Regions from separate parts of the Thiomonas intermedia genome, predicted to be linked through region 1. Evidence: riboswitches for the same ligand, from Rfam matches in the RefSeq annotation. Region 1 holds a riboswitch; the other holds the start of a gene.

Region 1 (5,655 bases):
CGCGAAACTCGGCCGACATCTCCGCCATGCCCACCGAGGCAGCACGCCCAGCGTCCACGCCCTTGGCCGCGGCGTACTCGCGCACTTCCTGGGTGATTTTCATCGAGCAGAACTTGGGCCCGCACATCGAGCAGAAATGCGCGGTCTTGAACGCCTCTTTCGGCAGGGTTTCGTCGTGGAATTCCTTGGCTTTCTCCGGGTCGAGGCCGAGGTTGAACTGGTCGTCCCAGCGGAACTCGAAGCGCGCTTTGCTCAAAGCGTTGTCGCGCGCCTGCGCGCCGGGGTGGCCCTTGGCCAGATCGGCCGCGTGGGCGGCGATCTTGTAGGTGACGATGCCGTCGCGCACGTCCTGCTTGTCGGGCAGGCCGAGGTGTTCCTTCGGCGTGACGTAGCAGAGCATCGCCGTGCCGTACCAGCCGATCATCGCCGCGCCGATGGCGCTGGTGATGTGGTCGTAACCCGGTGCGATGTCGGTGGTCAGCGGGCCGAGGGTGTAGAACGGGGCCTCGCCGCACTTCTCCAGCTGCCGGTCCATGTTTTCCTTGATGAGCTGCATGGGCACGTGACCGGGGCCTTCGATCATGGTCTGCACGTCGTGCTTCCACGCGATCTGCGTGAGCTCACCCAGCGTATCGAGTTCGGCGAACTGGGCTTCGTCGTTGGCGTCGGCAATGCTGCCGGGGCGCAGGCCGTCGCCCAGGCTGAAGGCCACGTCGTAGGCCTTCATGATGTCGCAGATGTCCTCGAAGTGTTCGTAGAGAAAGCTCTCGCGGTGATGCGCCAGGCACCACTTGGCCATGATCGAACCACCGCGCGAGACGATGCCGGTGACGCGCTTCGCGCTCATCGGAATGAACGGCAGACGCACCCCGGCGTGGATGGTGAAGTAGTCCACGCCTTGCTCGGCCTGCTCGATGAGGGTGTCGCGGAACAGCGCCCAGGTGAGATCTTCCGCCACGCCGCCGACTTTTTCCAGCGCCTGATAGATCGGCACCGTGCCGATGGGCACCGGCGAGTTGCGCAGAATCCATTCGCGGGTTTCGTGGATGTGTTTGCCGGTGGACAGATCCATCACCGTGTCGGCGCCCCAGCGGATGGCCCAGACCATCTTCTCCACTTCCTCGGCGATGGAACTGGTGACGGCCGAGTTGCCGATATTGGCGTTGATCTTCACCAGGAAGTTGCGGCCGATGATCATCGGTTCGCTTTCCGGGTGGTTGATGTTGTTGGGGATGATGGCGCGGCCGCGCGCCACTTCGTCGCGCACGAACTCGGGCGTGATGCGCGCCGGAATACCCGCGCCGAAGCGCTGGCCCGGGTGCTGCTTGAGCAGCGCGGCATCGGCGAGCGCATCGAGGCGCTGGTTCTCGCGGATGGCGATGAACTCCATCTCGGGCGTGACGATGCCGCGGCGCGCGTAATGCATCTGCGTCACGTTGGCGCCGGCCTTCGCGCGGCGCGGCAGCGGCAGTTGCGGAAAACGCACCGCGTCGAGCGCGGCGTCGGCATTGTGGCGGCGCGTGGTCTCGGAGCTGAAAGCGGCGAGGCGCTCGGTGTCACCGCGCTCGGCAATCCACGCCGCGCGCAGCGGCGCCAGGCCGCGGGCCAGGTCGATGTCGGCCTGCGGGTCGGTGTAGGGGCCGGAGGTGTCGTAGACGGCAAAGGGCGCATTCTTCTCCACCCCGAAGACGGCCGGCGTGTCGGCCAGCGCCACTTCGCGCAGCGGCACGCGAAGATCAGGACGGCTACCCGGCAAATAAATTTTGCGGGAGGCGGCGAAAGGAGTGCGGGTGATGCGCTCGGCCAACGCGGCAGCGTCGACCTTCTGGCGGGACTCGGGCAGTGCAGACATGGCTCCTCCGAAGATGGATGGATGAATGCCTGCCGTAGCACCGGCGCCTGGTTTCCTACGCGGGTTGGAGGTCTCCCCCCTAGCCCGATCAGGTTCAGCGGATTCTGCGTTACGCAGTCTCAGCCGGGAATTGCACCCGGCGCTCCGACAAGCTCGGCGCGCAGTATAGGCGCTGCCTGCATCGCCATGGCCGCTCAGGGGACGCAGCGGCGCTCACACCTGGCGCAGGGCGCGAGCCAGGTTGCTCAGGGCGTCGAGCACGCCCTGCACGCTTTGCGCCGCACGCACGTCGGCCAGCGCGCCCTGCTCGTCGAAGGCCTCGTGCGCCCGGCCCAGGGCGTATTGCTGGGGCACGACCAGCATGGCAAAGGCCATCTGCAGATATTGCCGCAGCGTGTTCATCGCCCGCAGACCGCCCAACGGTCCGGGCGAGGTCGACAGCAGGGCCACCGGCTTGTTGGCCGTGGCCGCCAGCCCGGCCGGATGCTGCTCGGAGGCCGGAATGCGCGAAAGCCAGTCGAAGGCGTTGATCACCAGCGGGGTCGGAAAGCCGTTGTATTCCGGCGTGACCAGCAGCACGGCGTCGCTTTCGAGCAGCGCGGCCTGCAAGGCCAGTGCGCCGACGGGCACGCCATGCGCCGCCTCCAGATCGCCGTCGTAGAGCGGCAGATCCAGCGCGCGCAAATCGAACACGCGGGCCTGCAAACCCTGTTGCCCGGCCGCCCGCGCCGCAAAGGCCGCCAGTCGGCCGCTGAGCGCGCCGGTACGCGCGCTGCCGGGAAGAATGAGAAGTCGCAATGTGTCCATGCTCGTCACCGTTTTGTTGACCGATTGGGCGCGGCCCCTGGAATCCCTCCAGGGCCGCGCGTCGTGCCAGGGCGCTTACGCCGCGATCTGACCGAAACGGCCGCTGTTGAAGTCCTGCATGGCCTGATGGATCTCGGCCTGGGTGTTCATCACGAACGGCCCGTAGCCGACGATGGGCTCGTCGATCGGCTCGCCGCTGAGCAGCAGCACCGTGGCATCGTCCTGCGCCTCAACCAGCACGCCTTCGCCTTCACGGCTGAGCAGCCCGAACTGCGCCGCACGCACCACCGCGTCACCGTTCACCTTCACCGCGCCATGCAGCACCACCAGCGCCAGCGTGCGCCCGGCGGCAATGTCGAAGCGGGTCTGCGCGCCGGCGTTGAGCCGCACGTCCCACACGTCCATCGGCGTGAAGGTCCGCGCCGGACCGCGGTGCCCGTCATAGGCCCCGGCGATGACGCGCACCCGCCCGGCCGATTCGGGCAAGGCCACGTCGGGGATGTCGCGGCTGAGCAGGGTCTGATAGCCCGGCTGCGACAGCTTGTCCCTGGCCGGCAGGTTGACCCAGAGCTGCACCATCTCCAGCGTGCCGCCTCGCTCGGTGAACGCCTGGGAGTGAAACTCGTCATGCAGGATGCCTGCGGCAGCGGTCATCCACTGCACGTCGCCCGGGCCGATGTGGCCACCGGCCCCGGTCGAGTCGCGATGGTCCACCTCGCCCTGATAGACGATGGTCACGGTCTCGAAGCCCCGGTGCGGGTGCTCGCCCACGCCGCGCGGCTGCGTGCCGGGCGCGAACTGCGCAGGGCCGGCGTAGTCGAGCAGCAGAAAGGGACTGAGTTGCACGCCATGGCTGCTGTAGCTGAACAGCGAACGCACGGGAAAGCCGTCGCCAACCCAATGTTGGCGCGGGTTGCTGTAAATGCCTTGAAGCGTTTTCACCCTGTTTCTCCTGGAATCCGGGGCCCTGCCCCGTGATGACGCAAGCATAGGGATGGAACAATGTCTCCGGTAGTCACAAAAATTGCCTTCATCGTTCTATTGGTGGAACAATTGCCCCATGCGTGATTTGAACGATCTGTATTACTTCGTGCAGGTGGTCGAGCAAGGCGGGTTCGCGCCGGCCGGGCGTGCGCTGGGTCTGCCGAAATCGACGCTGAGTCGCCGGATCGCCCGGCTTGAGGCCCAACTCGGGGCCCGGCTGATCCAGCGTTCCACCCGCAGCTTTGCCGTCACCGAACTCGGCCAGACCTATTACACCCATTGCAAGGCCATGCTCGTCGAGGCGGAAGCCGCCGACGAAGCCATCGCGCGCACCCACGCCGAGCCCTGTGGCGCGGTGCGCATGACCTGCCCGGTGGCCCTGCTCGATGCGCAGGTCGGCGCCATGGTGGCGGCCTTCCTGGTGCGCTACCCGCAGGTGCAATTGCAGCTCGACGCCACGAACCGGCGCGTGGACGTGGTGGCCGAAGGTATCGACGTGGCCTTGCGCGTGCGCCCCCCGCCGCTCGACGACAGCGATCTCGTGCTGCGCACCCTCGCCGAGAGGGTGCAGGTGCTGGTGGCCAGTCCGGCCCTGCTGGCCCATACGCAGGTGCCGCAGGCACCCGCCGGCCTGGCCGGTCTGCCCAGCCTGGCACTGGGCAGCCAGCTCGGCGTGACCCAGACTTGGGAATTGCATGGACCGGAAGGGGCACAAGCCGCGATCCGCCATCAGCCGCGGCTGGTGTCGTCGAGCATGCCCGCGCTGCGCGAGGCGGCCGTGGCCGGTGCGGGCATCGTGCAGCTTCCGCTGATGATGGTGCAGGCGCAGCTCGCCCAGGGCCAGCTCAGCCATGTGCTGCCCGGCTGGGCGCCGCGGCCTGAAATCATCCACGCGGTGTTCGCCTCGCGCCGGGGTCTGCTGCCGGCCGTGCGGGCGCTGGTGGACTTTCTGGCCGAGCGCCTGGGCAAGGATCTACCGGCATGAAGGGTTCGATTCGGGCCGACCCCGCATGATCACCCCTGCCCTGCACAAACACCACCGGCAGACCACAATGCCGAGCAGCGTGCCGAACCGGCCTGCTCCCCCTGCTCACACCCTTTCATGAGGAGATCAACGATGGCGAAGATTCTTGTTCTTTACTACAGCACCTGGGGCCATGTGGAAACCATGGCCCAGGCCGTGGCCGAAGGCGCCCGCAGCGTCTCGGGCTGCACCGTGGACATCAAGCGCGTGCCCGAAACCATGCCGGCCGAAACCGTGGCCGCCATCCATGCCAAGACCGATCAGGTGGCCCCCATCGCCCAGCCCGCCGATCTGGCGGACTACGACGCGGTGATCTTCGGCACGCCCACGCGCTTCGGCAATATGTGCGGCCAGATGCGCAACTTCCTCGACCAGACCGGCGCGCTGTGGCAGCAAGGCAAGCTGGTGGGCAAGGTCGGCAGCGTGTTCGCCAGCACCGCCACGCAGCATGGCGGTCAGGAAACCACCATCACCTCCTTCCACACCACGCTGTTCCATCACGGCATGGTGGTCGTGGGCGTGCCCTACGCCTGCGCCGGGCTGACATACATGGACGCCGTCAGCGGCGGCTCGCCCTACGGCGCCACGACGCTGAGCAAAGGCGACGGCAGCCGCCAGCCGAGCGCCAACGAACTCGACATCGCCCGCTATCAGGGCAAGCACGTCGCCGAAATCACCCGCAAGCTGTTCGGCTGATCGACGTGCCCGGTCACACCTCAAGCGCGGCTGAGTGCAGGCCGGGCTGCGCGGCCTGCTGCATCGCACCGTCGATCAGCAGTCCCATTCCCGGCATGCCCCAGGGCAAGCCCGCAGGCGTGCCCTGCGTGCAGCTCCTGGACGATCTGCGCTGCGCCCTGTTCGGCAAGCCGGAACGGCCGAGCGTCTGCAGCGGCCTGCAGCCCGGCGCCGAGATGTGCGGCGACCATCGCGAGCACGCCTTGCGCTGGCTGAGCGCGCTGGAGCGCGACACGGCGCCCTGAGATGGCGC
Region 2 (5,655 bases), 620 kb from region 1:
TGCCGCGATGACCACGACTGAAACTCCGCCCGAGATCCTCCCCGTTGCGCGCTACGCCCGCGTGCTCAGCATCGCCGGTTCCGATAGCGGGGGCGGCGCCGGCATCCAGGCCGACCTCAAGACCATGGCGGCGCTGGGTTGCTATGGCATGACGGCCATCACCGCCATCACGGCGCAGAACACGCTGGGCGTGCGGGCCATCCAGGCGCTGCCGCCCGAATTGCTAGCGCAGCAAATCGACGCGGTGGTCGAAGACATCGGGGTCGATGCGGTGAAGATCGGCATGCTGCACGACGTGGGCGTGGTGCGGGTGGTGGCCGATGCCATCCGCCGCCACCGCTTCGCCCATGTGGTGCTCGACCCGGTGATGGTCGCCACCAGCGGCGACAAACTGATCACCGAATCCACCGTGGACCGTCTGGTGGACGAACTCTTTCCCCTCGCCACGCTGATTACGCCCAACCTCGACGAAGCGGCCTGGCTGCTCCGGCTGGACGCCATCGGCATCGACGGACTGGAAGACACCGCGAACATGCTGCAGGCGCTGGGGGCTCCCGCAGTGCTGCTCAAGGGCGGGCATCTGCCCGGCAATCTGCTCATTGACCTGCTGCTCCAGCCCGATGGCCAGAAGATGCGATGGGAGGCGCCGCGCATTCCCACGCGCAACACCCACGGCACCGGCTGCAGCCTGTCGTCGGCCATTGCCTGCCATCTGGCGCTGGGCGCACCGCTGGTCGAGGCGGTGGCGCAAGGCCGCGACTTCGTGCGCCGCGCGCTGCTGGCCGGAGCTGATATGCAGCTCGGCCATGGCCACGGCCCGCTCGATCATGGCCACGCCCCGCGGGCGACGATGCGTCAGCCGCTGTAGAAAACCCTGTCAGCAGCTTTTCTGCAGCTGCGCTTCGCGCCAGCGCAGCACGCCCGCTGCCGCGAGCGTAAAGGCCAGGCTGGGCAGGGCCGAACCCTCATTCGGCCACCACACGGTGCCCAACTGAAAGATCCCGATGCCCAGCAGCCAGACCGCCATCGGCCCCCAGCGCCAGTCGCCCTTGGGCGGCAGGCCCGGCGCGAGCTGCGCGATCACCACGCCGAACAAGGGCACGAACACCGAGCTCAGGGTGAGCAGGAAGGGCTCCAGCGCATGCATGGGCAGCGCCAGCGCGGCCGCGGTGGCCAGGACCACCAGCGTCATGCCGGTGCGGCGGATGGTCCAGTTCGCGCGGAGAAAGTTGGTCGATACCGCGCCCGAATGCACGTCGCCGTAGGCGTTGTCCACCTCGTCCACCAGAATAAAACCGAGCGCAATCAGCCCGCCCTGGGCCAGCAGCAGGGTGCTGAGCATGTCGATCTCGCCCGGCGAGACGCTGATGACCAGCACGCCCAGCGCGTAACACCAGATGTTCGCCGCGGCATAGCCGATCCAGGTGCCGCGCGCCGTCGCCCCGGCGTGCCGGCCGTAGCGGGCGTAGTCGGCCACCAGCGGCAGCCACGACACGGGCATCGCCACGACGAGATCCACTGCCGCGAGCAGGCTCATCGAGCCGTCGCCCGGACGTGCCCACAGCGCGTCAAAGCCCAGGTGCCAGGCCTTCAGCCCGAACTGGTAGGTCAGCCACATCAGGGAGGCGATGATCAGCGGCATGGCTGCGCGGCTGACGAAACGCCGCACCAGACCGATCATCCGCCCACTGGCCAGCACCAGCAGCAACCCGCCCCAGGCCAGCGTGGCCGCCACGGGCACCCAGGTGCCGCGTACACCGAACACCTGATCGACGATGGTGCGGGTACCGTCGCGCATGACCACGAGTTCGAACGCCGTCCAGCCCAGCAGTTGCACGACATTGAGCGCCACGGGCAGCATGGCAAAACGCTGCCCCAGGGTGCGACCGATCAGGGCCGAACTCGACAGGCCGTGCCGACTGCCGATGCCCGCCACCCAGGCCAGCAGCCCTGCCCCCAGCAAGGAACCCAACGCGATCGCCCCCGCCGCCTGCGGCAGACTCAGCCCCGGACGCAGATAGGCACCCACCTGCATGACCAGCAGCCCCACCCCCAGGCTGAACCAGAGCGCCAGCGAGTCGCCAAAGCTGAAAACCCGCTCCTGGGCGGGCACGGAGGTGTGGGAAGCATGGGCCGCGTCGGCCGAAGGGGTATGAACTGCCATGACAGGATTCCTGCGTGCTCGCGCAGAAACCCGGCAAGGCGCGGCGCCCGATGGGCACCCGCCGTCCATGCTTCCCTGCGCGAGGATGACCTCAATCAGGTTCGAAGGGACTCTCTCAGCGATGCTGCAAACGCACAGCCCGCACCCCTAGCGTGGCACCGCAGGATTGAGGCGCTTTGCGGATTGTAGGCAGCATGACGCCCCCGAGCCGCCTCACGGCGGCGCCGGAGCACGGCTATGCTGTCCTGCCCGATCTGTGTTCGCCCATGCGCCCCCGCCCCCTGAACCTTGCCGCACGCCTGCTCTGGGCTGCCCCCTATTCGCTGCTGGGGCTTCTTGTTGCCGCGCCGGCCTGTGCTTTCGGCGCCCGTCTGCGTCGCCGCGATCACACCCTGGAATGCACCGGCGGAAGGCTGGGACGCTGGATGCTGCGTCTGCCCAATCGCCATCGCCTGGTCGCGCTGACCCTGGGCCATGTCATCCTCGCGGTGGACACCGCCGCCCTGCAAAGGCTGCGAGCGCATGAGCGGGTGCATGTGCGGCAATACGAACGCTGGGGCCCGTTCTTCGGCCCGGCCTATCTGCTGGAAAGTCTGTGGCAGGCCTGGCACGGGCGCGATGCCTACCTGGCCAATCGCTTCGAACGCGAGGCCTACGCCAAGGGGGGCCCCTTCGGCTCCGGACGGTAGACCTGCGCAAACCGCCCCTGCTCGACCACGCCGTAGTCGCCCGGCGCGTATTGCAGCAGCCAATCGCCTGACTTGCCGTGCAGCAGGTCGCCGCCCGCGCTGCGCGCCATGCGGAACGGATGCGTCATACGCCGCGCCAGCACCGGAATGGGCTGGTTGACGTAGGGCCCGTCCTGCCCCATCGCGGCGTCTCCGAGCGTCTGGTAGCGCGCCTCGAAGCGGGCACGCGACACGCTCCAGCGGTCGCCGGTGGCGCCGGTGAGAATGGCGTCGCCCGCGGCGTAGCGGTTCGGCCCTTCGCGGCTGCTCAGTTCACCCGCCTTCGTGGCGAACTGCACCTGCACGGTCTCGTGCTTGATGTAGCTGGCCGCCTGAGGGTCGCTCCGCAGATCCACATCGCGCAGCAGGGGCGGCTGCGCATCTTCCGCAGACGCGCGGATCTCATCACTTGCCATCGAGCACCTCCCAGCGCTCCAGGGCGTGGAGCAGTTCCTCGTCGATCTGGGCGTAGCGCTCCTGCATTTCGCTGATACGCCCGGTGGCCGAGGTATAGCTGGCCGGGTCGGCCAACTGATCGGAGAGCGATTTCTGCTCGGCCTCCAGCGCGGCGATGCGGCCGGGCAGTTCCTGCAGTTCGCGCTGCTCCTTGTAGCTGAGCTTGCGTCTGGCCGGTGCCGCGGGGATGGCGGGCTCGGTCGGCGTGGGTTTGGTCTGCGCCGCGCCGCGCTTGTCCGAGGCGCCGGCCGCCGACTTGGTCAACTGCGCCTGCAAGGCGCGGGCGCGCTGGGACTGGGTGAGCCAGTCGGTCACGCCGCCCTCGTACTCGCGCCAGCGGCCCGGATCGTCCGGCGTGCCTTCGCACACAAGGGTGCTGGTCACCACGTTGTCGAGAAAACGCCGGTCGTGGCTGACCAGGAAGACGGTGCCGGGAAAATCCTGCAGCAACTGCTCCAGCAGTTCGAGCGTGTCGATGTCGAGATCATTGGTCGGCTCGTCGAGCACCAGCACATTGGCCGGGCGGGCGAACAGGCGAGCGAGCAACAGTCGATTGCGCTCGCCGCCGGAGAGCGACTTGACCGGCGAGTTGGCCCGCGCCGGCGAAAACAGAAAATCGCCCAGATAACTCATCACATGCTTACGCTGCCCGGCCACCTCCACCCATTCGCTGCCCGGGCTGATGGTGTCGGCCAGGGTGGCGTCGGGGTTGAGCACGGCGCGCATCTGGTCGAAATACGCCACCTGCAGCCGCGTGCCCTGGCGCACGGTGCCGCCGTCCGGCGCGACCTCGCCCAGAATGAGTTTGAGCAGGGTGGTCTTGCCCGCGCCATTGGGGCCGATGAGGCCCACCTTGTCGCCCCGCAGAAGGGTGGCGGAGAAATCGCGCACGATCACCCGCTCGCCGTAGGCCTTGTCGACGTGCTGCAACTCGGCCACGATCTTGCCGCTGGACTGCCCGCCGTCCACGTCGAGCTTGACTCGCCCGAGCGAGTCACGCCGGGCCGCGCGCTGGCTGCGCAGCGCCTCCAGCCGGTTGATGCGGCTGACGCTTCGGGTGCGCCTCGCCTCCACGCCCTTGCGGATCCAGACCTCTTCCTGCGCCAGAAGCTTGTCGGCGCGCGCATTCATCACGGCCTCGTCGGCCAGCTCCTGCTCCTTGCGCGCCTCGTAGGCCGCGAAATTGCCCGGATAGCTGCGCAAGGTGCCGCGATCGAGTTCGATGATGCGGGTGGCGACATCGTCGAGAAAGGCCCGATCGTGCGTGATCAGGATCAGGCTGCCGCGAAACCCGGTGAGCAATTCCTCCAGCCAGGCGATGGCGTCGAGGTCGAGGTGATTGGTCGGCTCGTCGAGCAGCAGCACGTCGGGGGCCGCCACCAGCGCCTGCGCCAGCGCCACCCGCTTCTGCATGCCCCCGGAAAGACTGTCCACGCGGACGGCGCCGTCGAGCTGCAGCCGCTGCAGGGTTTGATCGACCCGCGTCTCCCAGTTCCAGCCGTCCAGCAGTTCGATACGGGTCTGCAAGGCATCGAGATCGTCGTCCGGCGCGTGTTGCTCGAAGCGGTCACGCAAGGCCCGGGCCTCGGCCACGCCCTCGCTGACCACGTCGAAGACCGTGGCCCCGGCGGCAAACGTCGCCTCCTGCGGCACATACACCCGGCGCAGACCCTGCTGCACCTGCACCAGACCATCGTCGGGCGGCTCCAGCCCGGCCAGAATGCGCAACAGCGAAGACTTGCCCGTCCCGTTGCGACCGATCAGGCCCACGCGCTCACCGGTCTCCAGGGCCATGGCGGCATGATCGAGCAGGGCCACATGGCCAAAGGCGAGCGACAAATCCGAGACGGAGAGAACGGCCATGCGTAGCGCTTCTTGCAAAAGGAGGGGCGCTCATTGTGCCAGCGGCGCGACGCTACCATGCGCCGATGGACTCCCTGCGTGCTGAACTCGCCGTGCTCGCCGCCCGCCTGATCGTCGAAGAGGGTCTGGACTACGGCACGGCCAAACGCAAGGCCGCCAAGCGGCTTCTGGGTCATCGGCCCGCCCACGATCTGCTGCCAAGCAACGACGAAATCGAGCAACAGGTTCGCGAGGAACTGGCGCTTTTCCATGCCGATACGCAGCCGTCGCAACTGCTGCAACTGCGACGCGCGGCGCTGACGCTGATGGAGGAATTTGCCGCGTACCACCCTCATCTGGCGGGGGCCGTGTGGCATGGCACGGCCAACGAGCACTCCGATCTGCACGTGCTGCTGTTCACCGACGACACCAAGGGGGTGGAGATCCACTGCATCGACCGCGGCT

The links. A riboswitch is a leader RNA that binds a small molecule or an ion and turns the genes downstream of it on or off. The one in region 1 is predicted to bind thiamine pyrophosphate.
Region 2: another riboswitch for thiamine pyrophosphate. It lies ahead of BVH73_RS11495 (purine-cytosine permease family protein); the one in region 1 lies ahead of thiC (phosphomethylpyrimidine synthase ThiC).

What each region holds. Positions count from the first base shown of each region.
Region 1 is NZ_CP020046.1:3,063,002-3,068,656, reverse strand. Features, by position in the region: gene thiC (phosphomethylpyrimidine synthase ThiC) at 1-1,852, opposite strand, end outside; TPP riboswitch at 1,888-2,009, opposite strand; gene BVH73_RS14320 (NADPH-dependent FMN reductase) at 2,066-2,659, opposite strand; gene BVH73_RS14315 (pirin family protein) at 2,735-3,601, opposite strand; gene BVH73_RS14310 (LysR family transcriptional regulator) at 3,720-4,628, shown strand; gene wrbA (NAD(P)H:quinone oxidoreductase) at 4,761-5,363, shown strand; gene BVH73_RS14300 (YkgJ family cysteine cluster protein) at 5,369-5,647, shown strand.
Region 2 is NZ_CP020046.1:2,444,258-2,449,912, reverse strand. Features, by position in the region: gene thiE (thiamine phosphate synthase) at 1-21, shown strand, start outside; gene thiD (bifunctional hydroxymethylpyrimidine kinase/phosphomethylpyrimidine kinase) at 8-868, shown strand; gene BVH73_RS11495 (purine-cytosine permease family protein) at 878-2,164, opposite strand; TPP riboswitch at 2,220-2,323, opposite strand; gene BVH73_RS11490 (signal peptide prediction) at 2,359-2,853, shown strand; gene BVH73_RS11485 (PGDYG domain-containing protein) at 2,817-3,308, opposite strand; gene BVH73_RS11480 (ATP-binding cassette domain-containing protein) at 3,298-5,142, opposite strand; gene BVH73_RS11475 (hypothetical protein) at 5,277-5,655, shown strand, end outside.